DNA from 4 places in the Streptomyces sp. LaBMicrA B280 genome. Region 4 is predicted to be linked to each of the others. Evidence: riboswitches for the same ligand, from Rfam matches in the RefSeq annotation. Region 4 holds a riboswitch; each other region holds the start of a gene.
The links. Region 4 has a riboswitch for cobalamin ahead of ACLF5H_RS36165 (ribonucleoside-diphosphate reductase subunit alpha). Riboswitches for the same ligand answer to the same signal wherever they lie in the genome.
Positions count from the first base shown of each region.

Region 1: linked by a shared signal. The riboswitch ahead of ACLF5H_RS06350 (cobalamin biosynthesis protein) and the one ahead of ACLF5H_RS36165 (ribonucleoside-diphosphate reductase subunit alpha) in region 4 are both predicted to bind cobalamin.
Region 2: linked by a shared signal. The riboswitch ahead of ACLF5H_RS01660 (CoA-acylating methylmalonate-semialdehyde dehydrogenase) and the one ahead of ACLF5H_RS36165 (ribonucleoside-diphosphate reductase subunit alpha) in region 4 are both predicted to bind cobalamin.
Region 3: linked by a shared signal. The riboswitch ahead of nrdI (class Ib ribonucleoside-diphosphate reductase assembly flavoprotein NrdI) and the one ahead of ACLF5H_RS36165 (ribonucleoside-diphosphate reductase subunit alpha) in region 4 are both predicted to bind cobalamin.

Region 1 covers NZ_JBMJCT010000006.1:162,769-169,760, forward strand. Annotated here, with positions in the region: gene cobN (cobaltochelatase subunit CobN) at 1-69, opposite strand, end outside; gene ACLF5H_RS06345 (cobyric acid synthase) at 66-1,574, opposite strand; gene ACLF5H_RS06350 (cobalamin biosynthesis protein) at 1,571-2,524, opposite strand; cobalamin riboswitch at 2,624-2,766, opposite strand; gene ACLF5H_RS06355 (hypothetical protein) at 2,927-3,154, opposite strand; gene ACLF5H_RS06360 (inorganic phosphate transporter) at 3,186-4,454, opposite strand; gene ACLF5H_RS06365 (lysozyme) at 4,609-5,370, opposite strand; gene ACLF5H_RS06370 (class II aldolase/adducin family protein) at 5,567-6,247, shown strand; gene ACLF5H_RS06375 (alpha/beta hydrolase) at 6,377-6,992, shown strand, end outside.
Region 2 covers NZ_JBMJCT010000002.1:75,806-82,797, forward strand. Annotated here, with positions in the region: gene ACLF5H_RS01640 (hypothetical protein) at 1-2, shown strand, start outside; gene ACLF5H_RS01645 (CbiQ family ECF transporter T component) at 1-1,159, shown strand, start outside; gene ACLF5H_RS01650 (ABC transporter ATP-binding protein) at 1,156-2,796, shown strand; gene ACLF5H_RS01655 (ECF transporter S component) at 2,793-3,638, shown strand; cobalamin riboswitch at 3,715-3,888, shown strand; gene ACLF5H_RS01660 (CoA-acylating methylmalonate-semialdehyde dehydrogenase) at 4,121-5,644, shown strand; gene ACLF5H_RS01665 (acyl-CoA dehydrogenase family protein) at 5,653-6,801, shown strand; gene ACLF5H_RS01670 (enoyl-CoA hydratase/isomerase family protein) at 6,798-6,992, shown strand, end outside.
Region 3 covers NZ_JBMJCT010000002.1:94,423-101,414, reverse strand. Annotated here, with positions in the region: gene metE (5-methyltetrahydropteroyltriglutamate--homocysteine S-methyltransferase) at 1-2,048, shown strand, start outside; gene ACLF5H_RS01745 (hypothetical protein) at 2,097-2,444, shown strand; cobalamin riboswitch at 2,510-2,731, shown strand; gene nrdI (class Ib ribonucleoside-diphosphate reductase assembly flavoprotein NrdI) at 2,906-3,337, shown strand; gene nrdE (class 1b ribonucleoside-diphosphate reductase subunit alpha) at 3,334-5,469, shown strand; gene nrdF (class 1b ribonucleoside-diphosphate reductase subunit beta) at 5,511-6,533, shown strand; gene thiI (tRNA uracil 4-sulfurtransferase ThiI) at 6,537-6,992, shown strand, end outside.
Region 4 covers NZ_JBMJCT010000065.1:69,599-76,590, forward strand. Annotated here, with positions in the region: gene ACLF5H_RS36140 (sensor histidine kinase) at 1-17, opposite strand, end outside; gene nagB (glucosamine-6-phosphate deaminase) at 526-1,311, shown strand; gene ACLF5H_RS36150 (GntR family transcriptional regulator) at 1,495-2,259, shown strand; gene ACLF5H_RS36155 (DUF3311 domain-containing protein) at 2,407-2,670, shown strand; gene mctP (monocarboxylate uptake permease MctP) at 2,667-4,295, shown strand; cobalamin riboswitch at 4,422-4,556, shown strand; gene ACLF5H_RS36165 (ribonucleoside-diphosphate reductase subunit alpha) at 4,680-6,992, shown strand, end outside.

The sequences.
Region 1 (6,992 bases), on a different contig from region 4:
ACCGGCGCCGCAGGCACGGGCCGCCAGCAGATCCGTGTCGGCGGTCGACAACAACAACACTGTGCTCATGCGGGCGCTCCCGGTGGGATGAAGGGCAGTCCTTGCGGCGCGCCGGACTCGATGAGCCGCCACAGCGCGTCCGTGTCCGCGTGCTGTTCGATCAGATCGCCGAGCCGGTCGAGCTGCTCCTCGCGCAGCGCGGCGAAAGAGGTGTCCGGCGCGGGCACGAAGCGGCGGCCCGCGGCGGCGGCCACCTCGCGCAGGAAGGCCCGCCGGAAGCCGTCCGACTCCAGTGAGCCGTGCCAGTGGGTGCCCCAGGTCTGGCCGACCCGGCAGCCGTCCAGGAAGGCTTCGCCCCCGGTGACCTCGGCGACGCCGTGGTGGATCTCGTACCCCCCGACCGGCTCGCCGAGGGCCCGGCCGGTGGGGCGGGTGAGGGTCTTCTCGCGGGCGAACCGCACCCGTACGGGCAGCAGTCCGAGGCCGGGGACAGCGCCGGCCCGCGACTCCACGTCGTCCTCGATGTGCTCGCCGAGGATCTGGAAGCCGCCGCAGATGCCGAGCACGGGCCGGTGTTCGGCGGCCCTGCGGGCGAGCGCGTCGGCGAGGCCGCGCTCGCGCAGCCACCGGAGCGCCCGGACGGTGCCCCGGGTGCCGGGGACGATCACCAGATCGGCGTCGGCCAGCTCCTCCGGGCGGTCCACGAACCGCACCACGACGCCGGGTTCGGCGGCCAGCGCGTCCACGTCGGTGAAGTTGGACATCAGCGGGATCGCGCACACGGCGACGCGCAGCACGTCGGCGCCGAGCGGGGGAGCGACGGCCGACTCCCGCACCGCGCCCCGCAGGGAGACACGCAGGCCGTCCTCCTCGTCGATCCCGAGCCCGTGCCGGAACGGCAGCACGCCGTACGCCGGCCGCCCGGTGAGGTCCTTGAGCATGTCCAGGCCCGGCTCCAGCAGCGAGACATCGCCGCGGAACTTGTTCACCAGGAATCCGGCGACCAGCTCCTGGTCCTCGGGCGAGAGCAGCGCGAGGGTGCCGAAGAAGGAGGCGAAGACGCCCCCGCGGTCGATGTCGCCGACGACGAGCACGGGCAGCCGGGCGCCGCGCGCGATGCCCATGTTGACGATGTCGGTGCGGCGCAGATTGATCTCGGCGGGGCTGCCCGCGCCCTCGCAGATCACCGCGTCGTACTGGCCGCGCAGCTCGGCCAGGCAGTCGAGGACCGTGCCGAGCAGCCGCTGCCGGCGCCCGCCGTGGTAGCCGCGCGCGCTCATCTCGCCCACCGGCTTGCCCAGCAGCACCACCTGGCTGCTCTGTTCGCCGCCGGGCTTGAGCAGCACGGGGTTCATCAGCGCGGTCGGCTCGATCCGGCACGCCTGGGCCTGCATGGCCTGGGCCCGCCCGATCTCGGCGCCCTCGCGGGTGACGAAGGAGTTGAGGGACATGTTCTGCGCCTTGAACGGCGCGACCTTCACGCCCTGGCGCACCAGCCACCGGCAGATCCCGGCCGTCACGACGCTCTTTCCGGCGTCGGAGGTGGTGCCGGCGACGAGGAGACCACCGTTCACTTCCCGCGTCCTTTCAGTCCGTTGACGAGGAGGCGGGCGCCGAGGGTGGTGCCGAGCGCGAGCAGGCCGACGCGCCGGGAGAGCCGTACGGCCCGCCCGATGTCGGTGACCCGCACGGCCCGTCCGGTGGCGCCGCCCAGCACGGGTCGGTGCTCGACGCGGCCGCCGTAGGAGAGGGTGCCGCCCAGGCGCACGCCGAGGGCTCCCGCGAAGGAGGCCTCCACGGGACCGGCGTTGGGGCTCGGATGGCGGCGGGCGTCGGCGCGCCACGCCCGTACGGCGCCGCGCGGATCGGGTCCGGCCGCGGCGGCGAGGACGGCGGTCAGCCGGGCCCCCGGCCAGCCGGCCACGTCGTCCAGGCGCGCGGACGCCCAGCCGAAGCGGCGGTGCCTGGGGGACTTGTGACCCACCATGGCGTCGAGGGTGTTGACGGCCCGGAAGCCCAGCAGTCCCGGCACTCCGGCGGCCGCGCCCCACACCAGGGCGCCGACGACCGCGTCGGAGGTGTTCTCGGCGACCGACTCGACCACGGCCCGCGCGATCCCGTCGGCGTCCAGCGCCTGCGGGTCCCGGCCGCACAGATGCGGCAGCCGGGCGCGGGCCGCCTCGATGTCCCCGGCGGTCAGGGCGGCGCCGATGGCCTCCGCCTCGCGGGCGAGGGAGGTGCCGCCGACGACGGCCCAGGCGGCCGCGGCGGTCAGGGCGACGGAGGCGGCGGGGGAGGGGCGTACGACACGGGCGGCCAGCGCGCCGAGCGCGACGGCGCCACCGGCGCACACGGTGGTGTGCAGAGCGCCCCAGCCGCGGTGGTCGTGCCACAACGCGCCCTCGACCGCGGCGGCCGCGCGCCCGAACGCGGCGACCGGATGCCCGCGGCGGGGATCGCCGAGGAGGAGGTCGCCGAGAAGTCCGGCGGCGGCGCCGTACGCGTACCTGCGATCGGCGGCCATCGGCTCAGTCGGCCGTGGTCACCGCGACAGTGGTCCTGGTACTGGTCCTTCGGCAGCCGAGCATGGCGATGTGTCCTCACTCAGGGTGTCCGCGCCCTGGTTCGACGTGATCCGGCGGCGAGAGTTCCTGGCTACCCGGGGGTTCTTCCCCGGTGACAGTGGCGGGACCGCGCCGGATTCGCACCGGCTTCCTCTTCTGCTGCCGTAAATGGCGTGGGCAGTCCACCACGCCCCCGGAACGGCCGTCAACTTGCCGTTGACCTGCGGGAGTGTGCAGATTCCCACACCACGAGGGGTGTTGCCGCGCCACGAGGGGCGGCCGGGTACGCGAGAGGCTCCCCTGCCGCGGGTGGCGCAGGGGAGCCTTCGGGAACTGCCGGGCCCCGGGACCGGGGCCCGGGCTCAGGACTTGGAGACGATCAGGAGGATGCCGTACGCCACCGCCGCCGCGCAGGCCGCGAAGCAGACGTAGGCGCCGGTGACGGCGAGCGTGGCGGAGCCGCCCTCGGCCGCGGCCTTCTCGCGCCGGGCGAGGCCGTTGACGCCGAGGGTGAACAGGACCACCAGGCCCACGGTGAACGCGAGGCTGACGCCGAAGACGGAGCCGATGGACGCCCAGTCGATCTTCATGGGGATGCTTCCTTGGTGAACGGGCTCGGGGTCAGACGGTGGCGGCCGGCGGGACCGAGGCGGCGGGGGCCGCTGCCTCGGCGGCCGGAGCCCCCGCGGGGGCCGGGATGGTGGCCGTCAGGTCCTCGGTGATCGCGCCCGTGGGCGGGGGGCTCACCGCGGCGATGGCGGTGGTCACCACGCCGGAGGGCTCCGCGGCCGGGTCGGCGATCACATTGGTGTGGTCGATGACCTCGCGCCGGGACAGCTTGTAGATCCAGGCGCTCGCGGCGACCAGGAAGACGGCGACCGCGGCGGTGCCCCCGTCACCGAGTTCGGTGACGGCCTCGGCGCCCGCGCCGACCAGCGCGGCGGCCGGCAGGGTGAGCACCCAGGCGACGGTCATCCGGGTCGCGGTGGACCAGCGGACCACACCGCCCTTGCGGCCGAGGCCCGAACCCATCACCGCGCCGGAGACGACATGGGTGGTGGAGAGGGAGAAGCCGAGGTGGGAGGAGGCCAGGATGGCGGTCGCGGCGCTGGTCTGCGCGGCGAAGCCCTGACGGGGCTCCAGATCGGTCAGGCCCGTGCCCATGGTGCGGATGATGCGCCAGCCGCCGATGTAGGTGCCGAGCGCGATGGCGAGGCCCGCGGAGAGGATCACCCAGGTGGGAGGGTTGGAGCCGGGGGCGATGGCGCCGCCCGCGATCAGCGCGAGGGTGATGACGCCCATCGTCTTCTGCGCGTCGTTGGTGCCGTGCGCGAGGGAGACCAGCGCGGCGGAGGCGACCTGGCCGACGCGGAAGCCCTTGCGGGTGGCCTCGCCCTCGGTCTTGGTGCCGGCGTTGTAGGAGAGCCGGGTGGCCACCAGGGCGGCGACACCCGCCACGACCGGTGCGGCGACCGCGGGCAGCAGCACCTTGGTGACCAGGACGCCGCCGTGCACGGCGCCGAACCCGGCGGAGGCGACGGCGGCGCCGATCAGACCGCCCATCAGGGCGTGCGAGGAACTGGAGGGCAGGCCCACCAGCCAGGTCAGCAGGTTCCAGAGGATCGCGCCGACCAGAGCGGCGAAGATGACCTCGGGGCGGATTCCGCTCTCATCGACGAGTCCCTTGGAGATCGTGTTGGCGACCTCCACGGAGAGGAAGGCGCCCACCAGGTTGAGGGTGGCGGACATGGCTACCGCGAGCTTCGGCTTCATCGCGCCTGTGGAGATGGTGGTGGCCATCGCGTTCGCGGTGTCGTGGAAACCGTTCGTGAAATCAAACGCGAGTGCGGTAACCACCACAATCGCGAGGATCAGCGAGAAGCTTTCCATTTACCCAGGCAATCATTCGAGGTCGTTGTCTGGAGGAACGTAGGCAACCTGGGTGAACGGAAGATGAACTGGGGCGGGCAGAGGGGTGTCCGCATCGGGGGCGTGAGCCTCCGCTTCCGCTTCCCGAACCGGGCGCGCCCATGCGCCCCTTGGGTCACCAGCCCGCGGCGAAGGTCCGCAGCCCGCCGGAGCTGCCGTTGAAGAGATTCTGGTCACCCGGCAGCCGGCCCGCGGTGGCGTACTGCCAGAAGGTCCAGTACTGCCAGCCGCCGGGCAGCCTGCCCGGCTCCGAGGTGCCGTGCCGGGCGACCCACAGGGGGTGGCGGGAGGCGAAGGCGTGGCTGTCGCCGGTGCACTGCTTCCACCACTGGGCCGTGGTGTAGAGCACGGGGCGGCGGCCGGTCTCGCGGGCCATCTCGTCGCTGAAGGACCAGATCCAGGACGTCATGCGCTTCCAGCCCAGCCGGTAGCAGGGGTGCTTCGCGCTGTACGGGTTGTACTCGATGTCCAGCGCGGGCGGCAGCGTCCAGCCGTCGGCCCGCCAGTCCCCGCCGTGCGCCACGAAGTAGCGGGCCTGCGCGGCGCCGGAGGACTCGTCCGGCAGCGCGAAGTGGTAGGCGCCGCGGATCAGTCCCGCGTCGCGGGCGCCGTCGTACTGCTGGTGGAAATAGGGGTTGTGGTAGCTCGTGGACTCGGTCGCCTTGACGTAGGTGAAGTGCGCCCCGCGGGCCTGCGCGGTCGGCCAGTCCACCGTCTTCTGGTGGGACGACACGTCGTGCCCCTTGGGCCGGCTCGCGATCCGGTCCGGGGGGCCGGCCGCGGCGGTGGCGGCGCAGGTGAGGGCGAGGGCGAGGGCCGCCGTGGTCGCCGCGAGGGCACCGGCGCGGCGGCGGAGGTGGGTGCGGTCACGGGCCATGGGCCGGCTCCCCGGGGGTGACGGACGACCAGGTCGCCCGGAGGGCAAGGAGGGCTCATTCAAGGACCGGTGATCATCGAATCAGTGGAGATTTTTAGCTTTTGGCCGGATATACACCCTTTTGGTGGTGCGCGGGTTCGGACGGAAGTGCGGCGACCGCCCACCTGGTGTACAAGCGGCTGGCAGGATCGCGGACATGACCTCCAAGCTGCGGAAGACGGGCGGAGAAGTGCGCGAGGAAGCGGCTCAGTCGTGGGCGGCGGTGGTGGCGACAGCCCGGCGGAGCGTCGCCGACGGACTGGTCGTCGGCACCTCAGGCAATGTCTCCGCGCGCGTCGGGGACCTGGTGCTGGTCACCCCGACGGGTGTGCCCTACGACCGGCTCACCCCGGACGACATCACCGGTGTGGACCTCACCGGCCGTCAGGTGCTCGGGACGCTGGTGCCGACCAGCGAGCTGCCCATGCATCTCGCCGTCTACCGCACCACCGACGCCCGCGCGATCGTCCACACCCACGCCGTGCACGCCACCGCGGTCTCCACGCTGGTGCCCGAGCTGCCGCTGGTCCACTACATGGCCGCCGCCCTCGGCGGACCGGTGCGCGTCGCGCCGTACGCCGCCTACGGCACCGACGAGCTGGCCGAGCACATGCTCGGGGCCCTCGACGGCCGCTCCGGGTGCCTGCTGCGCAACCACGGCACCGTCACCTACGGCGCCACGCTCGACCAGGCGTACGACCGCACCGCCCAGCTGGAGTGGATGTGCCGCCTCTGGCTGACCGCCTCCTCGGTCCCGGGTCTGACCCCATCTCTGCTGACGGAGGCACAACTCACCGAAGTCGGGGAACGCCTGAAGGGATACGGCCAACGGAGGTGACCCGTGTCCCGCAGCTTCCCGATCCGCGACCTGGCCTCGACCCTGCACCTTTCATCCCGACATCTGCCCCCTTCACTCCACCCCGCCGCTCCACTGGCCGGGCACCGCACCCCCCATGACACTGGTGCCGTGCACCCCCTCAAAGCGACCGCCGCCGCGGTCACCGCCGTCGTGGCCGCAGGCCTCGCCTCCGTGGCCGCCGGGCGGCTCGCCAGTGATGTCGCGCTGAAGGCGACCGGCGGCCGGCCGCTGCCCACCGAGCCCCGGCTCACCGTGCACGGCACCGCGGCCGGCCAGATCACGCTCACCCGGGACCTGGCCTCGCTGCGCCCCGGCACCTACGGCCTCGCGGGCGACGGCTCGCACGCCGTCGTCGGGCCCGTCCTGGACACCGCGCCGCACACCGCCGACACCGTCGTACGCCGCCTGGAGGGCGTGACGCACGGCACCCTCGCGCCCGGCGACCCCGTCTGGCTCACCCCCAATGTCCACGTCGGCAACCCGCGCACCGCGCTCGGCCTCGACCACGCCGACGTGGACGTGCCCGGCGAACTCGGCGCGCTGCCCGCCTGGTTCCTGCCCGGCGACCGGGACACCTGGGTGATCGCCGTGCACGGCCTCGGCACCACCCGCGAGCACGCCATGAACGTGATGGGCTTCCTGCGCGCCCGCAGGCTTCCGGTTCTGGCCCTCGCCTACCGCGGCGACCTCGGCGCGCCCCGCCCCGCGGACGGCCTGAACCACC
Region 2 (6,992 bases), on a different contig from region 4:
GACCGCCGTGTCCCGTACGACCGTCGAGGCACCCGCCGCCGAGGCGGCACCGGACCGGGGCGGCCGGCGGCTGCCCCGCACCCTGCACCCCATGGCCTGGTGGGTGTGGGCGCTCGCGCTCGCCACCGCGGTCAGCCGCACGGACAACCCGCTGCTGCTGCTCCTGGTGCTCGCCGTCCTCGGCTACGTCGTCACCGCCCGGCGCACCGAGGCGCCCTGGGCCCGCGGCTTCGTCTACTACCTCTACCTCGCCCTGTCGGTGGTCGCGATCCGCGTCGCCTTCCGGGCCGTGTTCGCCACCGGCATCACCCCGCACGACCACTTCCTCTTCTCCCTGCCGCACCTCCCCACCCCCGACTGGTACGCGGGCATCCGGATCGGCGGCCCGGTCTCGCTGGAAGCCCTGCTGTCCTCCGCCACCGACGGGCTGCGTCTCGCCTGCATGCTGGCCTGCGTCGGCGCCGCCAACACCCTCGCCAACCCCAAGCGCGCCCTGCGCGTCCTGCCGGGCGCCCTGTACGAGCTGGGCGTGGCCGTCACCGTCGCGATCAGCGTGGCGCCCCAGCTGGTGCAGAGCGTCCAACGCGTCGCCCGCGCACGGCGGTTGCGCGCGGGCCGGGCCAAGGGCGTCAAGGCGCTGCGCTCCATCGCGGTGCCGGTCCTGGAGGACGCCCTGGAACGCTCCCTGCGGCTGGCCGCCGCCATGGACTCACGCGGCTACGGCCGGGCGGGCAGCGCCACCCGCCGCTCCCGCCGGGTCACCGGCGCGCTGATGCTGCTCGGCATGTGTGGTCTGTGCGCCGGGGCGTACGGGCTCCTCGACGCCACCGCGCCCACCCTCCTCGGGCTGCCCGCGATGTCCTGCGGGGCCGCGCTGTGCGTGGCGGGCCTGCGGCTCGGCGGCCGGCGCGTCACCCGCACCGCCTACCGGCCCGACCCCTGGCGGCTGCCCGAGTGGTGCGTCGCGGGCAGCGGACTGCTCTCGGCCGTGCTGCTGTTCAGCGATCTCGGTTACGACCCCGCCCAGCTCAACCCCACCTACTATCCTCTCACCTGGCCGGGTCTGCCGCTGGTGCCGACCGCCGCCGTCCTGCTCGCCGGCACCGCCGGCTTCCTCGCCCCGCCGCCCGGCCCCGTCCCGAGAGCCACCGCACCGTGATCACCTTCGACCAGGTCACCGTCCATTACGACGACATGCCCGAGCCCGCACTGCGGGACGTCGCCCTCACGGTGGACGAGGGCGAACTCTGCCTCGTCGTCGGCCACACGGGCGTCGGCAAGTCGACCCTGCTCGGCGCCGTCAACGGGCTGGTCCCGCACTTCACCGGCGGCACCCTGTACGGCCGGGTCACCGTCGACGGCCGGGACACCGCCCACCATCCGCCCCGCGAACTCGCCGATGTCGTCGGCGTGGTGGGCCAGGACCCCATCGACGGCTTCGTGACCGACACCGTCGAGGAGGAACTCGCCTACGCCATGGAGCAGTTGGCGATCCTGCCTGCGACCATGCGCAAGCGGGTCGAGGAGACCCTCGATCTGCTCGGCCTCGCCGACCTGCGGCACCGCGCGCTGCACACGCTCTCCGGCGGACAGCAGCAGCGCGTCGCGATCGGCTCCGTGCTCACCGCCCACCCGCGCGTGCTGGTCCTGGACGAACCCACCTCCGCCCTGGACCCGACGGCGGCCGAGGAGGTCCTCGCCGCCGTCACCCGGCTCGTGCACGACCTCGGTGTCACCGTCCTCATGGCCGAGCACCGCCTGGAGCGGGTCGTGCAGTACGCGGACCGCGTCATCCATCTGCCCGGCGACGGCCGGGCCCGCATCGGCCCACCCGCCGAGATCCTGCGTACGGCCACGATCGCGCCGCCGATCGTGGAGCTGGGCCGGGCCGCGGGCTGGTCCCCGCTGCCGCTGTCCATCCGCGACGCCCGCCGCGCCGCCGCCCCGCTGCGTACCCTGCTGGCCGGGCGGACCCCGGCCCCCGTACGGCCGCCGGTCCCGGACGGCAAGGGGAACCGGCTGCTGGCCGCGCGCGGTGTCACGGTCGCCTACCGGGACGTCGCCGCCGTACGGGCCGTGGACCTCGATCTGCACGCGGGCGAGGTCATCGCGCTGATGGGCCGCAACGGCTCCGGCAAGTCCTCCCTGCTGTGGGCCCTCCAGGGCTCCGGACCCCGCCGGGCCGGAAGCGTCCGGGTGGACGGCGGACACGGCACGCGGGACCCGCACGCGGTGTCCGCGGCCGAGGCCCGCCGACTCGTCGGACTGGTCCCGCAGACACCCGCCGACCTGCTCTATCTGGAGAGCGTCGGAGAGGAACTCGCCCAGGCGGACGCCGAGTCGGCGGCCGGGGTGACGGCGCGCGAGCTGCTCGACCGGCTCGCGCCCGGCATCGAGGACGCCACGCACCCCCGCGACCTGTCGGAGGGGCAGAAGCTCGCCCTCGTCCTCGCCGTCCAACTGGCCGCCGCGCCCCGGGTCGTACTGCTGGACGAGCCGACCCGGGGCCTGGACTACCGGGCCAAGACGGCACTGACCGGCATCGTGGACGCGCTCGCGGCCGAGGGCCGTGCGGTCGTCATCTCCACCCATGACGTCGAGTTCGCCGCCCGCGCCGCCGACCGCGTCGTCGTCATGGCCGAGGGGGACATCGTCGCCGACGGCCCCACCACCGAAGTCATCGTCTCCTCCCCGACGTTCGCCCCGCAGACGGCCAAGATCCTCGCACCGCTGCCCTTCCTGACGGCGGATCAGGTCGCACGCGAGCTCGCGGACCCGGGCGAGGCGCGGTCATGAGCGGACGCGCGCGGACCGGCGGACCCGCCATCCGGCTGACCGGCCGGGCCGGGGTGGTCATGGCGCTGGCCGCCCTCCTCGGACTCGTCGCGTTCTTCTGGCCGTTCGTCGTCGCACCCGGCACGTTCGGCTCCTCCTACGCACCCCCGCTGATCTTCGGCGTGCTGCTGGTGCTCGTGCTCTGCGTGGTGCTCTCGGAGATCGCCGAGGGCGGCATCGACTCCAAGGCCCTCGCCATGCTCGGCGTGCTCTCCGCCGTCGACGCCGCCCTGCGCCCCCTCGGGGCCGGTACGGCGGGCATCGAGACGGTCTTCTTCGTCCTGGTCCTGGCCGGCCGGGTGTACGGTCCGGGCTTCGGCTTCGTCCTCGGCTGCACCTCGCTGTTCGCCTCCGCGCTGATCACCGGGGGAGTGGGGCCCTGGATGCCGTACCAGATGTTCGGCTGCGCCTTCGTCGGCATGCTCGCCGGATTCCTGCCCCGGGCGCGCGGCCGCCGCGAGGTGCTGATGCTCGCCGTCTACGGCTCGCTGTCCGGCTACCTCTTCGGCTTTCTGCTCAACCTCTCCTTCTGGCCGTTCTCCCTGGACCCGAACAGCTCGATCGCCTATCTGCCGGGCCTGCCCTTCACCGAGCAGTGGCACCGCTACGTCGCCTTCGACCTCGCCACCTCGCTGGGCTGGGACACCGGCCGGGCCGTCACCAACTTCGTGTGCGTGCTGCTGGCCGGTCCCGCGGTGCTGACCACCTTCCGGCGCGCCGCCCGCCGCGCCCGCTTCCGCGCGCCGGTGCGCTTCGCCGGACCCCGCGAGCGGCCCGCGGAGAGCGCGGACGGCGTGGCCTGAAGAGGCGTACCGGATCCCGTGAGGACGCACCGAATCCCCGGGGACACTGGATTTACTAGGACGTCCAACTATATATTCGGGGGAGAAGGCCCGCGGTGCAGGGAAGCCGGTGTGAATCCGGCGCGGTCCCGCCACTGTGACCGGGGAGTACGCCGTCGAGCAGGACGCCACTGACGAGCAGGATGTCGGGAAGGCGGACGGCGCGCGCTGATCCGGGAGTCAGGATACCGGCCGCGGGATGTTCCGTGTTGTCCACGAGGATGGAGCCGACACGCATGGCACCCCTGCGCACCCATGATCCCGGCGCGAGCCGACGCGGGCCCTCCCCGCGCGGCAATCCCGCCGTACCGGTCTGAGGGCTCGTCCCGCCACCGCGTCTTTCGCGCCGCCCCGGCACGCCCGCGTGCGCCCTCGCGCACCCGGCCGTGTGCCGCTGCCGCGCGCCATCCCGGATCACCCCCACCTGACGAGAGCAGGCAGCCATGATCCGTCCCCAAGCACCCTCCGCCGTACGCGAGTTGACCCACTTCGTCGACGGCAAGCACGTCCCGGGCACCTCCGGGGCGCACGGCGAGGTGTACGACCCCAACACCGGCGAGGTCCAGGCCCTGGTGCCGCTCGCCGACCGGGGCGAGACCGAGGCGGCGATCGCCTCCGCCGCCCAGGCGCAGCGCGCCTGGGCCGAGTTCAACCCGCAGCGCCGCGCCCGCGTCCTGCTGCGCTTCCTCCAGCTCGCCGAGCAGGAGAAGGACGCGCTGGCCCGGCTGCTGTCGGCCGAGCACGGCAAGACCGTCGCCGACGCCCACGGCGACCTCCAGCGCGGCCTGGACGTCGTGGAGTTCGCCGCCGGCATCCCGCATCTGCTCAAGGGCGAGTTCAGCGACAACGCCGGCACCGGCATCGATGTGCACTCCCTGCGCGCGCCGCTCGGCGTCATCGCGGGCATCACGCCGTTCAACTTCCCCGCCATGATCCCGCTCTGGCAGGCCGCACCCGCGCTGGCCTGCGGCAACGCCTTCGTCCTCAAGCCCTCCGAGCGCAACCCCTCGGTGCCGCTGCGGCTCGCCGAACTCTTCCTGGAGGCGGGCCTGCCGCCCGGCGTGCTCAACGTCGTCAACGGCGCCCGGGACGCCGTCGACACCCTCTTGGAGGACCCGCGCGTCGCCGCCCTCGGCTTCGTCGGCTCCACCCCCATCGCCGCGCACGTCTACGCCACCGCCGCCGCCCACGGCAAGCGCGCCCAGTGCTTCGGCGGCGCCAAGAACCACCTCATCGTGATGCCGGACGCCGATCTGGACCAGGCGGTGGACGCGCTGATCGGCGCCGGGTACGGCTCGGCCGGTGAGCGCTGCATGGCCATCTCCGTCGCCGTGCCGGTCGGCGAGGCCACCGCGGACGCCCTCGTCGCCCGGCTCACCGAACGCATCGCCGCCCTGCGGATCGGCCGCAGCGACGACCCCGAGGCCGACTTCGGCCCGCTGGTCGCCCCCGAGGCCCTGCGCAGGGTCCGCGAGTACGTCGACCTCGGGGTCCAGGAGGGCGCCGAACTCGTCGTGGACGGACGGGACTTCGTGCTCCCCGGCCATGAGAACGGCTTCTTCGCCGGAGCCTCGCTCTTCGACCGGGTCACCCCCGGCATGCGCGTCTACCAGGAGGAGATCTTCGGCCCGGTCCTCTCGGTCGTCCGCGCCGCCGACTACGAGGAGGCCCTGCGCCTGCCCAGCGAGCACCTCTACGGCAACGGCGTCGCGATCTTCACCCGTGACGGGGACACCGCCCGCGACTTCACCCGCCGGGTGAACACCGGCATGGTCGGCGTGAACGTGCCCATCCCGGTGCCCGTCGCCCACCACACCTTCGGCGGCTGGAAGCGCTCCGGCTTCGGCGACCTCGGCCAGCACGGCCCGGACGCGATCCGCTTCTGCACCCGCACCAAGACCGTCACCTCCCGCTGGCCCGCCGGCCGCCGCGAGGGCGCCTCCTTCACGATCCCCACGATGGGCTGAGCGCCGCTATGACCACCACCCTGCTCACCGAGGACCAGCAAGCCCTCGTCGAGGCCACCCTCGACTTCACCCAGGACCACCTCGCCCCGCACGCCCTGGACTGGGACCGCGACAAGCACTTCCCCGTCGACGTCCTGCGCAAGGCCGCCGGGCTCGGCCTCGGCGGTGTCTACGTCCGCGAACAGCACGGCGGATCCGCGCTCGGCCGGGCCGACGGCGTGCTCGTCTTCGAGACCCTCGCCACCGGCTGCCCCGCCATCGCCGGATATCTGTCCATCCACAACATGGTCGCCTGGATGATCGACCGCTACGGCGACGACGCCCAGCGCGAGCGGTGGCTGCCCCGGCTGTGCGCGATGGACGACCTCGCGAGCTACTGCCTGACCGAACCCGGCGCAGGCTCCGACGCCGCCGCCCTCACCACCCGCGCCGTACCCGACGGCGACCACTACGTGCTCACCGGCGTCAAGCAGTTCATCTCCGGCGCGGGCGCCGCCCAGGTGTACGTGGTGATGGCCCGCACCGGCGAACCCGGCCCCCGCGGCATCTCCGCGTTCCTGGTCGACAAGGACGACCCCGGCATCTCCTTCGGCCCGAACGAACGCAAGATGGGCTGGCACGCCCAGCCCACCCGCCAGGTCGTCCTGGACGGCGTCCGGATCCCCGCCGACCGGCTCCTCGGCCGACCCGGCGAGGGCTTTAGGATCGCGATGAACGGCCTGAACGGCGGCCGCCTCGGCATCGCCGCCTGCTCCCTCGGCGGCGCCCGCAGCGCCCTGGACCGGAGCCTCGCCCACCTCGCCGACCGGGAGGCGTTCGGCGCCCGCCTCCTCGACGCCCAGGCCCTGCGCTTCCGCCTCGCCGACATGGCGACCGAGCTGACCGCCGCCCGCGCCCTGGTCCAGCAGGCGGCCCGCGCCCTGGACGCCCAGGACCCGCAGGCGCCGTATCTGTGCGCCATGGCGAAGCGGTTCGCCACCGACACCGGGTACTCGGTCGCCGATCGCGCCCTGCAACTGCACGGCGGATACGGCTACCTCGCCGAGTACGGCATTGAGAAGATCGTCCGCGACCTTCGCGTCCACCAGATCCTGGAAGGAACCAACGAGATCATGCGCGTCATCGTGGCCCGCGGCCTGACGGAGGCCCTCGGATGAGCAACGACACCGAGGAACCCGTTCTGCTGCGCACCGGCGGCCGGGCCGCCCGGATCATCCTCAACCGGCCCCGGGCCCTCAACGCCCTCACCCATGAGATGGTCACCCGCATCGACGCGGCGCTGACCGGCTGGGAGCACGACCCGGCCGTGCGGACCGTCGTCATCAGCGGCGCCGGAGAGCGCGGACTG
Region 3 (6,992 bases), on a different contig from region 4:
ACCGGGCGGCCGTCGCCGCCGATCCGCTGGACGGCTACTTCGCGATGGCCCGCGGCACCCAGGAGGTGGCGCCGCTGGAGATGACCAAGTGGTTCGACACCAACTACCACTACCTGGTGCCCGAGTTGGGTCCGGACACGGTATTCACGGCGGACTCCGCCAAGCAGGTCGCGGAGCTGACGGAGGCCCTCGCCCTCGGGCTGAGCGCCCGCCCGGTGCTGGTGGGCCCGGTGACCTATCTGCTGCTGGCCAAGCCCGCGCCCGGCGTGCCCGCGGACTTCGAGCCGCTGACCCTGCTGGACCGGCTGCTGCCGGTGTACGCCGAGATCCTCGCCGATCTGCGGGCGGCCGGCGCCGACTGGGCGCAGCTCGACGAGCCCGCCCTGGTCCAGGACCGCACCCCGGCCGAGCTGAACGCCGCCGAGCGCGCCTACCGGGACCTCGGCGCCCGCACCGACCGCCCGAAGCTGCTGGTCGCCTCCTACTTCGACCGGCTCGGCGAGGCCCTTCCGGTGCTCGCGAAGGCGCCGGTGGAGGGCCTGGCCCTGGACTTCACCGAGGCCGCCGCCCAGAACCTGGACGCGCTGGCCGCCGTCGGCGGGCTGCCCGGCAAGCGGCTGGTCGCGGGCGTGGTCAACGGCCGCAACATCTGGGTCAACGACCTGGAGAAGTCCCTGGCCACCCTCGGCACCCTGCTGGGCCTGGCCGACCGGGTGGACGTCGCGGCCTCCTGCTCCCTGCTGCACGTCCCCCTCGACGCGGCCGCCGAGCGCGACATCGACCCGCAGATCCTGCGCTGGCTCGCCTTCGCCGAGCAGAAGACGGCGGAGATCGCCACGCTCGCCAAGGGCCTCACCCTCGGCACGGACGCCATCGCCGCGGAGCTGTCCGCGAACCGGGCCGACCTCGCCTCCCGGGCCGGCTCCCCCATCACCCATGACCCGGCCGTGCGCGCCCGCGCCGCCGCCGTCACCGGGGCCGACGCCCGCCGCTCCCAGCCGTACGCCGAGCGCACCGCGGCCCAGCGGGCCCGGCTCGGGCTGCCCCTGCTGCCCACGACGACGATCGGATCGTTCCCGCAGACCGGCGAACTGCGCAGCGCGCGCGCCGACTTGAGGGCGGGCCGGATCGACACCGCCGGGTACGAGGAGCGCATCAAGGCCGAGATCCGGGAGGTGATCGGCTTCCAGGAGAAGGCCGGTCTCGACGTCCTGGTGCACGGCGAGGCCGAGCGCAACGACATGGTGCAGTACTTCGCCGAGCAGCTCACCGGCTACCTCGCCACCCAGCACGGCTGGGTCCAGTCGTACGGCACCCGGTATGTGCGGCCGCCGATCCTGGCCGGTGACATCTCCCGCCCCGGGCCGATGACGGTGCGCTGGACGTCGTACGCCCAGTCGCTCACGGACCGCCCGGTCAAGGGCATGCTCACCGGTCCGGTCACCATGCTCGCCTGGTCCTTCGTCCGCGACGACCAGCCGCTCGGGGACACCGCTCGGCAGGTGGCCCTCGCGCTGCGGGACGAGGTCGATGACCTTGAGCTGGCGGGGACTTCGGTGATCCAGGTGGACGAGCCCGCGCTGCGCGAGACGCTGCCGCTGCGCGCCGCCGACCGGCCCGGGTACCTGGACTGGGCGACCGAGGCGTTCCGGCTGAGCACCTGCGGGGTGCGCCCGGACACCCAGATCCACACGCACATGTGCTACGCCGAGTTCGGTGACATCGTGCGGGCCATCGACGATCTCGACGCCGATGTCATCAGCCTGGAGGCGGCCCGCTCCCATATGCAGGTCGCCCGCGAGCTGGCCGACCACGGTTATCCGCGCGAGGCCGGTCCCGGTGTCTACGACATCCACTCCCCGCGCGTGCCGAGCGCCGAGGAGGCGGCCGGTCTGCTGCGCACGGGGCTCGGGGCGATCCCGGCGGAGCGGCTGTGGGTCAACCCGGACTGCGGGCTGAAGACCCGCGGCTGGCCGGAGACCCGTGAGTCCCTGGAGAACCTGGTCACGGCCGCGCGCACGGTCCGCGAGGAGCTGACCGGGTCCTGATCCGCACCCGGCAGCACAGCCACCGCAGGAGCAGGAGGGGGCCCGACGGTGAGACACGAACCGCAGGACGTCGTGGTGGACGGGCGGCCCCTGGTCGCCGTGCCCGCGAAGGATCTGGAGAGCCTGCTCGCGATGCGCCGGCAACTGGGCAGTCAGACGGCCCGGATGCGCGCCCTGCGGGACACGCTCTTCGACACGGTGGAGTTCCTGGAGCAGCTGGCCGAGGTCCTGGCCGGTGAGCGGGAGCCCGCCCCGCACGAGCCGCCCGCGGAACCCGGGGCCGGGCACGCCGAACTGGTCGCGGGCATACGGCGGCGCGCCCGGGACCTCCGCGCCGTCACGGGCGCGGGGCGCGCGGCGAAGGACCGCCGGACCCGCCCCGCCCGACACACTTAGGTATACCTAAGTTCCACCCGCGACACAACATCTGGGGCTGTGCACCCCAGGCGAGTTCTAGATGTAGTGTTGAACGCGCTGGTGGTTCGCCGGGCGCAGTGGTGTCCGGCGAGGCAAGAGGGAACCCGGTGGGAATCCGGGACTGCCCCGCAGCGGTGAGCGGGAACGACCGCCGTCATACGCACTGGACCCGGTGAACGGGGCTGGGAAGCGACGGCCCGTAGGAGTCCTCACGTGGTGAGGGCGCGCCCGCGAGTCCGAAGACCTGCCACCGGCGCGTACGCCGACGGACGGCGTGCGCGCTTCGAGGCCCCGAGGGAGGGCCGCGTGGCCGCCGCAGGGACCCCGGGGTCCGGCGTGTCTTCTCCGCCGACCGCCCCGACGCCCGCCTCGCGTGCCGCCGTGCCCTCCTCCCGGTTCTCGGAGCCGGACGGGAACGAGCGAGAGGAGGCGGCGGACCGATGAGCGGTCTCGTGTATTTCTCCAGCGTCTCGGAGAACACCCGGCGCTTCGTGGAGAAGCTGGGTCTGCCCGCGACGCGCATCCCCCTGCACCCGCGCCGCACCGGCATGCCGCAGGTCACCGAGCCGTATGTGCTGATCACCCCGACGTACGGCGGCGGCGAGCGGGCGGGCGCGGTGCCCCGGCAGGTGATCGGCTTCCTGAACATCGAGGCCAACCGGGCGCTGCTGCGCGGGGTGATCTCGTCGGGCAACACCAACTTCGGCGCCGACTACTGCCTGGCCGGCCGGGTGATCTCGGCGAAGTGCCGGGTCCCGGAGCTGTACCGATTCGAATTGCTGGGCACGGACCGCGATGTCCGTGCCGTACGGGAAGGACTGCGGACGTTTTGGACACGACACTCCTCGACGGCGGGGCGGCCGGCGGCATGAGCACCCGGGAGCCGGTCGGGACGCGCAAGGACCACCACGCGCTGAACGCCATGCTGAACATGTACGACTGCGACGGGCGCATCCAGTTCGACAAGGACCGCGAGGCCGTGCGCCAGTACTTCCTCCAGCACGTCAACCCGAACACGGTGGTGTTCGCGACGCTGAAGGAGAAGATCGGCCATCTGATCGAGAACGACTACTACGAGGAGGCGGTGTTCCGGCGCCACGACTGGGAGTTCACCGAGCGGCTGTACCGGCAGGCGTACGCCCATGAGCACCGGTTCCGCACCTTCCTCGGCGCGTTCAAGTACTACACCTCGTACGCCCTGAAGACCTTCGACGGCTCCCGCTATCTGGAGCGGTACGAGGACCGGGTCGTCGCCACCGCGCTGTATCTCGGCGCCGGTGACGAGGAGTTGGCGTCCCGGCTGGTGGACGAGATGATGACGGGCCGCTTCCAGCCGGCCACCCCGACCTTCCTCAACGCGGGCAAGGCGCAGCGCGGCGAGCTGGTCTCCTGCTTCCTGCTGCGGGTGGAGGACAACCTGGAGTCCATCGGGCGCGGGGTCAACTCCGCGCTCCAGCTGTCGAAGCGGGGCGGCGGCGTGGCGCTGCTGCTGACGAACCTGCGCGAACAGGGCGCGCCGATCAAGCGGATCGAGAACCAGGCGTCCGGTGTCGTCCCGGTGATGAAGCTGCTGGAGGACTCCTTCTCGTACGCCAACCAGCTGGGCGCGCGCCAGGGCGCGGGCGCGGTGTATCTGCACGCCCATCACCCGGACATCATGCGGTTCCTGGACACCAAGCGGGAGAACGCGGACGAGAAGATCCGCATCAAGACCCTCTCGCTCGGTGTGGTCGTCCCCGACATCACCTTCGAACTCGCCAAGCGCGACGCGGACATGCACCTGTTCTCGCCGTACGACGTCGAGCGCGAGTACGGCAGGCCGCTGGCCGATCTGTCCGTCTCCGAGCACTACGACGACCTGGTCGCCAACCCGCGGGTGCGCAAGACCACGATCAGCGCACGGGAGTTCTTCAAGACGATCGCGGAGCTCCAGTTCGAGTCCGGCTATCCGTATCTGCTGTTCGAGGACACGGTGAACCGGGCCAACCCGATCCCCGGCTGGATCAACATGTCCAACCTGTGCTCGGAGATCCTCCAGGTCAACACGCCCAGCACGTACGACGCGGCGCTCGGCTACGAGACGGTCGGCCGGGACATCTCCTGCAATCTGGGCTCGCTCAACATCGCCGCCGCGATGGCCTCCCCCGACCTCGGCGCCACGGTGGAGAGCGCGGTGCGCGGCCTGACGTCCGTCTCCGACCAGTCGGACATCGACGCGGTGCCGTCCGTGGCCCGCGGCAACCGCCTCGGACACGCCATCGGGCTCGGCCAGATGAACCTGCACGGCTACCTCGCCTCCCAGCGGATCCACTACGGCGGCGAGGAGGGCGTCGACTTCACGAACATGTACTTCTACACCGTCGCCTACCACGCCCTGCGCGCCTCGAACCGGATCGCGATCGAACGCGGCACGGCCTTCGACGGGTTCGAGAATTCGGCGTACGCGGACGGCTCGTACTTCGACAAGTACACCGAGCGGGCGTGGGAACCGGCCACCGAGCGGGTGCGCGCCCTGTTCGCCGGGGCCGGGGTGCGCATCCCGACCCGGGACGACTGGCGCGAGCTGCGGCGGTCGGTGCGCGAGCACGGCATCTACAACCAGTACCTCCAGGCCGTACCGCCCACCGGATCGATCAGCTACATCAACGACTCCACCGCCTCCATCCACCCGATCGCCGCCAAGGTGGAGATCCGCAAGGAGGGCAGGCTCGGCCGGGTCTACTACCCGGCGCCGCACATGGACAACGACAACCTGGAGTACTTCCAGGACGCGTACGAGATCGGCCCCGAGAAGATCATCGACACGTACGCCGCGGCCACCCAGCATGTCGACCAGGGGCTGAGCTGCACGCTGTTCTTCCGGGACACCGCCACCACCCGCGATCTGAACAGGGCGCAGATCCACGCCTGGCGCAAGGGCGTCAAGACCCTCTACTACATCCGGCTGCGCCAAGAGGCCCTGGCCGGGACCGAGATCGAGAACTGCCTCTCCTGCACGCTCTGATCCCGCACGTTCCGATCCCGCACGCTCCGAGGAAGCCCACGATGACCACCACCCCCGCGCCCCTGACCGAACTGTCGGTCACGCCCCCGTCCTACCGGCACGACCCCGCCGCCCGGCTGCGCCCGGTCAACTGGAACCGGGTCACCGACGAGAAGGACCTGGAGGTGTGGAACCGGCTCACCGCCAACTTCTGGCTGCCCGAGAAGGTCCCGCTCTCCAACGACCTCGGTGCCTGGCGGCAGCGGCTCAGTGCCGAGGAACGCACCCTGACCATGCGGGTGTTCACCGGTCTGACCATGCTGGACACCGTGCAGGCGACCGTCGGCGAGATCGTGCAGATCCAGGACGCGCGCACCGAGCACGAGGAGGCGGTGTACACCAACATCGCCTTCATGCAGGCGGTGCACGCCCGCAGCTACTCCTCGGTGTTCTCCACCCTCGCCACCACCCCGGAGATCGACGACGCCTACCGCTGGGCGGTCGGCAACGACGTCCTCCAGCGACGCTGCAAGACGGTCCTCGCGCACTACTACGGCGACGACCCGCTCAAGCGCAAGGTGGCCTCCACCCTGCTGTCGTCCCTGCTGCTGTACGCGGGCTTCTATCTGCCGCTGCACTTCTCGACCCACGCGCTGCTCACCAACACGGCCGACATGATCCGGCTGATCCTGCGGGACAAGGCGGTGCACGGCTACTACTCCGGCTACAAGTACCAGCGCGGCCTGGAGAAGCTGACACCGGCCGGGCAGGAGGAGATGCGGGAGTTCACGCACGCCCTGCTGGAGGAGCTGTACCAGCTGGAGATGCGGTACTCGGGCGAGCTGTACGAGCCGCTGGGCCTGATGGACGACGTGGCCGTCTTCGTCCGCTACAACGCGAACAAGGCGCTGATGAACCTGGGTTACCCGGCCCGGTTCGGCGCGGCGCAGACCGAGGTCAACCCGGAGATCCTGGCGGCGCTCTCGCCGGGCGCGGACGAGAACCACGACTTCTTCTCCGGCTCCGGTTCCTCCTACGTCATGGGCAAGGCCGAGGACACCGCCGACGACGACTGGGACTTCTGAGAGATGCGCATGGACGACTCCGGCAGCACCTGTGTGCTGCTCAAGCACGGCGAGGTGTTCCTCAAGGGGCACAACCGGCACCGCTTCACCGAGCGGCTGCACGACAATCTGCGGCTCGCGCTGCGCGGCGTGGGCGGCTCGACCTGGATCAAGGTCGCGCAGAACGTCACGGTGCTGGGCGGTCAGGTCCCGCAGGAGGTCCTGGTGGAGCGGGCCCGCCGGGTGATCGGCTTCGCCTCGGTCGAACCGGCCGTACGGGTGCCCAGCACCCTGGCGGACATCACCGCGACGGCCGTGTCCGCGCTGCGGGCGCTGAACGCGGAGCGGCCGGGGCTCCGCTTCGCCGTGCGGGCCAAGCGGCGGGACAAGCAGTTCCCGCTGACCTCCTCGAAGGTGGCCGGGCACCTCGGGGCGCGGATCCTGGCGGAGGTCGAGGGGCCCCGCGTCGATCTGACCCGG
Region 4 (6,992 bases):
CGGACCAGCTCGTTCATGGAGGGCACGTTCGCGAGGGTACCCGCGGGCCTCGGCATGGCCGAAAAACACCCGCGGGCCGCGGCGCCTGGAAGGGACCCTCAACCCTCCCGGCACCGCAGCCCGGAGCATCATCGGCCGTGGGGTGTGCGGTCCCGGTCGGCCGAAGGCCGAGGATCCGGGGCAGTCAGGGCAGAGAGCGCCGGTTCCTCGATCCGCCTTCCTGTGCGGGGAAGACGGGGCTTGTTCGCTTCGTACTGTTCGCCCGCGTGTCGCTTCGAACCGCTTGTTCGAACAGTCTCTTCGATTGTGGACTAGACCATGGGGCATGTCCATGCCCTTACGGCAGACGCGGCCCATGGCACTCGATGCCACGCAGCCTAGCCCGCCCGGGTCGACCATGGGGACAGAAGGCGCCGGTATTTTCCGTGAGCCCTGGCACCGAGGCATCGGCGCGAGAGGCCCGCTCTGTTAGATTGGTCTAAACCACATAGACGCACGAGCCCTCTCCAGAACGGCAGGCCCAGCGTGGAAGTTGTCATCGTTCCGGACGCCGCGGCGGGTGGCGAGCTGATCGCCGAGGCCATGGCGCAGCTGCTGCGACGCAAGCCCGACGCCCTGCTCGGCGTCGCCACCGGCTCCACCCCGTTGCCCGTCTACCAGGCGCTCGCGACCCGGGTGCGGGCCGGGGCCGTGGACACCGCGCAGGCCCGGATAGCCCAGCTCGACGAATACGTGGGGCTGCCCGCCGAGCACCCCGAGTCCTACCGCTCGGTGCTGCGCCGCGAGGTGCTGGAGCCGCTCGGCATCGGCATGGACTCCTTCCTCGGCCCCGACGGCACGGCGCGGGACGTCCAGGCGGCGTGCGAGGCGTACGACCGCGCGCTCGCCGCGGCCGGCGGGGTGGACCTCCAGCTGCTCGGGATCGGCACCGACGGGCACATCGGGTTCAACGAGCCCTGCTCCTCGCTCGCCTCCCGCACCCGGATCAAGACCCTGACCGAGCAGACCCGGGTGGACAACGCGCGCTTCTTCGACGGCGAGATCGAGCAGGTCCCGCACCACGTCATCACCCAGGGCATCGGCACCATCCTGGAGGCCCGGCACCTGGTGCTGCTCGCGACCGGCGAGGGCAAGGCGGACGCGGTCGCGGCGACGGTCGAGGGTCCGGTGGCGGCCGTCTGCCCGGCCTCGGCGCTCCAGCTGCACCCGCACGCCACCGTCGTCGTGGACGAGGCGGCCGCCTCGAAGCTGAAGCTGGCGGACTACTTCCGGCACACCTACGCGAACAAGCCGCGGTGGCAGGGGATCTAGGACGCCCTGACCCGGTGCCCGAGGGACCCCTGTTGGACTAGACCAGCTCGGGTCCCGACGGTATACAGAGGGGATCACGGAGCGTGCGGGTGGAGTCCTGACACAGTAAGCCGTGCCACGATGTGAGCCGTGGCCGATGGGGATGCCGGTCGCTTTCGGCATCCGGAGCCGGGAAGGCGGAGCATGAGCACCGATGTCAGCAGTGCGGAGAACGAGGCCGGCACGACCGTCCGTACCGCGCGTGTGCCGAAGTACTACCGCCTGAAGAAGCACCTGCTCGACATGACGGAGACGCAGGCGCCCGGCACGCCGGTCCCGCCGGAGCGCACGCTGGCCGCGGAGTTCGACACCTCCCGCACCACCGTCCGCCAGGCCCTTCAGGAGCTGGTCGTGGAGGGCCGCCTGGAGCGCATCCAGGGCAAGGGCACCTTCGTCGCCAAGCCCAAGGTCTCCCAGGCGCTCCAGCTCACCTCCTACACCGAGGACATGCGCGCCCAGGGCCTGGAGCCGACCTCCCAGCTGCTGGACGTCGGCTACATCACCGCCGACGACCGGCTCGCCGAGCTGCTCGACATCTCCGCCGGCGGCCGGGTGCTGCGCATCGAGCGGCTGCGCATGGCCAACGGCGAGCCCATGGCCATAGAGACCACCCATCTCTCCGCCAAGCGCTTCCCCGCGCTGCGCCGTTCACTGGTGAAGTACACGTCCCTCTACACCGCGCTCGCCGAGGTGTACGACGTCCATCTCGCCGAGGCCGAGGAGACCATCGAGACCTCGCTGGCCACCCCGCGCGAGGCCGGTCTGCTCGGTACGGACGTCGGGCTGCCGATGCTGATGCTCTCCCGGCACTCGCTGGACCGCGCGGGACTGCCGGTCGAGTGGGTCCGTTCGGTGTACCGCGGCGACCGCTACAAGTTCGTCGCCCGCCTCAAGCGCCCGATGGACTAGGGAGTCTCCCGCGGCCGGTTCGGAGGCGTCCGTTCCTTCGCCGAATCGATACACACAGCTTGAGACGAGGTCTTCCACCAGCTGGATACCGTCACCTAGATTGCCTGCGCATTACACAGGTGATCAGCGAGGGGACGGAGCCGCAGCATGTCAGAAACGCCCGAAGTGGGACCACCGGTGGTGACACCGCTCCGCGTGGTCATCGGCATTTGTCTCGTCGCGCCCTTCGTGGCGATGCTCTGGGTCGGCTCCTACGCGAAGACGGACCCGACGTTCATCGGCATTCCGTTCTTCTACTGGTACCAGATGGTCTGGGTGCTGATCTCCACCGCCCTCACCATGATCGCGTACAAGCTCTGGCAGCACGACCAGCGCTCCCGTCGTGACGCGCAGGGGGGTGCCGCGAAGTGAAGACCGGAGTCAACGGCGTCGCACTGGGCGTCTTCATCTTCTTCTTCCTGGCCGTCACGGTCCTCGGCTTCCTCGCCGCGCGCTGGCGCCGGGCCGAGAACGAGCACACGCTGGACGAATGGGGGCTGGGCGGCCGGTCGTTCGGCACCTGGATCACCTGGTTCCTGCTCGGCGGCGACCTCTACACGGCCTACACCTTCGTGGCCGTACCGGCGGCGATCTACGCGGCGGGCGCGTCCGGCTTCTTCGCGGTGCCGTACACGATCCTGGTCTACCCGCTGATCTTCACCTTCCTGCCGCGGCTGTGGTCGGTCTCGCACCGGCACGGCTACGTCACCACCTCCGACTTCGTGCGCGGCCGGTTCGGCTCGAAGGGCCTTTCGCTCGCGGTCGCGGTGACCGGCATCCTGGCGACGATGCCGTACATCGCGCTCCAGCTCGTCGGCATCCAGGCGGTGCTGGACGTGATGGGCGTCGGCGGCGGCGACCACACCAACGGGTTCGTGAAGGACCTGCCGCTGCTGATCGCGTTCGCGGTGCTGGCGGCGTACACGTACTCCTCGGGTCTGCGGGCGCCCGCGCTGATCGCGTTCGTCAAGGACGGTCTGATCTACCTCGTCATCCTGGTGGCGATCATCTACATCCCGATCAAGCTGGGCGGGTTCGACGACGTCTTCGCCAAGGCGGCGCACGCGTTCAGCCAGGTCAACCCGGCCACCGGCAAGCCGCGCGGGGCGCTCGCACCGGCGCCCGCCGGGCAGTGGACGTACGCCACGCTGGCGCTCGGTTCCGCGCTCGCGCTGTTCATGTACCCGCACTCGATCACCGCGACGCTCTCCTCCAAGAGCCGTAACGTGATCCGGCGCAACACCACCATCCTGCCCCTCTACTCCCTGATGCTGGGCCTGCTGGCGCTGCTGGGCTTCATGGCGATCGCGGCCGGGGTGAAGGTCACCAACGGGCAGCTGGCGATCCCGCAGCTGTTCGAGGACATGTTCCCGGACTGGTTCACCGGTGTGGCGTTCGCGGCGATCGGCATCGGCGCGCTGGTCCCGGCGGCGATCATGTCGATCGCGGCGGCGAACCTGTTCACGCGCAACATCTACAAGGACTTCATCAAGCCGGACGCCACGCCGAAGCAGGAGGCGCAGGTCTCCAAGTTCGTGTCGCTGCTGGTGAAGGTCGGCGCGCTGATCTTCGTCCTGGGCATGGACAAGACGGTCGCCATCAACTTCCAGCTGCTCGGCGGCATCTGGATCCTGCAGACCTTCCCGGCCCTGGTCGGCGGTCTGTTCACCCGCTGGTTCCACCGCTGGGCGCTGCTCGCGGGCTGGGCGGTCGGCATGGTCTACGGCACCCTCGCCGCGTACGGTGTCGCCTCCCCGACCCAGAAGCACTTCGGCGGCTCCGCCGACGACATCCCGGGCATCGGCCAGATCGGCTACATCGGCATGACGGCCTTCGTCCTCAACGTCCTCGTCACGGTCGTCCTGACCGTCGTCCTGAAGGCCGTGAAGGCCCCCGAGGGCGTCGACGAGACCCGTCCCGAGGACTACACGGCGGACGCGGGCGACCCCGGCGTACAGGTCGAGCTGCCGCCCGCCACGGCGGGCAGCACGCACTAGCGAGGCGCCCGGGAAACCCGGGCGGCCAGGGGCGGGCCGTCGGTGCCAAGGGCGTCGGCGGCCCGTTTCGCATACCCCCCGTAGACACAACGTGACACAACATCTGGGGGTGGCATGACGACCCGGCACTAGATGTATGCTCATGGTCGCTGTCGTCGCAGGGGAATCCGGTGCGAATCCGGAACTGTCCCGCAACGGTGTACTTGTGCGTATCCGCGCACGGGGATCAGTCCGAGGACCTGCCGGCAGCGCACCCGGCCCACCGGTTCGGGTGCTCTGAGACGTCCGGGCCTCGCGGAGTGGGCCGGTGGACGCGACGCCCCGTGCGCTCGTGACCGCCCCTGCCCTCCGCCAGGCCCCGTGCCGAGCGAGGGAGAGCCCCACGTGACCATCGCGCCAGCCGAACCGGCTTCAGCCCAGGGCCTGGAGAACGACGGTCCCGGTACCGCGCTGCTGCGGACCCTGACCGAGCTGACCGGGGACCTCCCCGACGCCGATCCGGGCCGGGTCGCCGCCGCCGCGCTGCGCGGCCGCTCCGCCCACGCCGACGAGGCGGAGCTGCGCGAGCTCGCGACCGAGGCCGCGGCCGGACTGATCTCCGAGGACCCCGCGTACTCCCGGCTCGCCGCCCGGCTGCTGACCATCTCCATCCGCGCCGAGGCCGCCTCGCAGGGCGTGACGTCCTTCACCGAGTCGGTCGCCGTCGGTCACCGCGAGGGGCTCATCGCCGACCGGACGGCCGAGTTCACCCGGATCCACGCCGCCCGGCTCGACAACCTGATCGACCGCGCCGCCGACGACCGCTTCGGCTACTTCGGCCTGCGCACCCTGCACAGCCGCTATCTGCTGCGCCACCCGATCACCCGTCAGGTCATCGAGACGCCCCAGCACTTCATGCTGCGCGTCGCCGCCGGCCTGGCCGAGGACGACTCGGCCCGCTCCGTGGACGAGGTCGCCGCGCTCTACCGCCTGATGAGCCGGCTCGACTACCTGCCCTCCTCCCCCACCCTGTTCAACTCCGGCACCCGGCACCCCCAGATGTCGTCCTGCTACCTCCTCGACTCCCCGCTGGACGAGCTGGACTCCATCTACGACCGCTACCACCAGGTCGCCCGGCTCTCCAAGCACGCCGGTGGCATCGGTCTGTCGTACTCCCGTATCCGCGCCCGCGGTTCGCTGATCCGCGGTACGAACGGGCACTCCAACGGCATCGTGCCGTTCCTGAAGACCCTGGACGCCTCGGTGGCCGCGGTGAACCAGGGCGGCCGGCGCAAGGGCGCGGCCGCGGTGTACCTGGAGACCTGGCACTCCGACCTGGAGGAGTTCCTGGAGCTGCGGGACAACACCGGTGAGGACGCCCGCCGTACGCACAATCTGAACCTCGCGCACTGGGTGCCGGACGAGTTCATGCGCCGGGTCAACGCCGACGGCCAGTGGTCGCTGTTCTCCCCGGCGGACGTGCCCGAGCTGGTGGACCTGTACGGCGCGGAGTTCGACGCCGCCTACCGCGAGGCGGAGCGCAAGGGCCTCGCGAAGAAGACCATGCCGGCCCGTGAGCTGTACGGCCGCATGATGCGCACCCTCGCGCAGACCGGCCAGGGCTGGATGACGTTCAAGGACGCCGCCAACCGCACGGCCAACCAGACCGCCGAGCCGGGTCAGGTCATCCACTCCTCCAACCTCTGCACGGAGATCCTGGAGGTCACCAACGACGGCGAGACGGCGGTCTGCAACCTGGGCTCCGTCAACCTCGGCGCCTTCGTGGTCGACGGGGACATCGACTGGGCGCGCCTGGACGAGACCGTCCACACGGCCGTCACCTTCCTCGACCGCGTGGTGGACATCAACTTCTACCCGACCGAGCAGGCCGGCCGCTCCAACGCCAGGTGGCGCCCGGTGGGCCTCGGCGCGATGGGCCTCCAGGACGTCTTCTTCCAGCTGCGGCTGCCCTTCGACTCCCCCGAGGCGAAGGCGCTGTCCACCAAGATCGCCGAGCGGATCATGCTCGCCGCGTACGAGGCGTCCGCCGACCTCGCCGAGCGCAGCGGCCCGCTGCCGGCCTGGGAGCAGACCCGGACCGCGCGCGGTGTGCTGCACCCCGACCACTACGACGTCGAGGAGAGCTGGCCCGAGCGCTGGGCGGCGCTGCGGACCCGGATCGCGAAGGTCGGCCTGCGCAACTCGCTGCTGCTGGCGATCGCGCCGACGGCCACCATCGCCTCCATCGCGGGTGTCTACGAGTGCATCGAGCCGCAGGTGTCCAACCTGTTCAAGCGCGAGACGCTGTCCGGTGAGTTCCTCCAGGTCAACTCGTACCTGGTGCGGGATCTGAAGAACCTGGGCGTGTGGGACGCGCGCACCCGGGAGGCGCTGCGCGAGGCCAACGGCTCGGTGCAGGGCTTCGCGTGGATCCCCGAGGAGGTGCGGGCGCTGTACCGCACGGCGTGGGAGATCCCGCAGCGCGGTCTGATCGACATGGCGGCGGCGCGCACCCCGTTCCTCGACCAGGCGCAGTCCCTGAACCTGTTCCTGGAGACGCCGACGATCGGCAAGCTCTCCTCGATGTACGCGTACGCCTGGAAGTCCGGGCTGAAGACGACGTACTACCTGCGCTCGCGCCCGGCGACCCGGATCGCCCGCGCCGCCCAGGCGCAGAAGACCATCCCCGTCCAGCAGGTCGCCGACCCCGACGCCGTC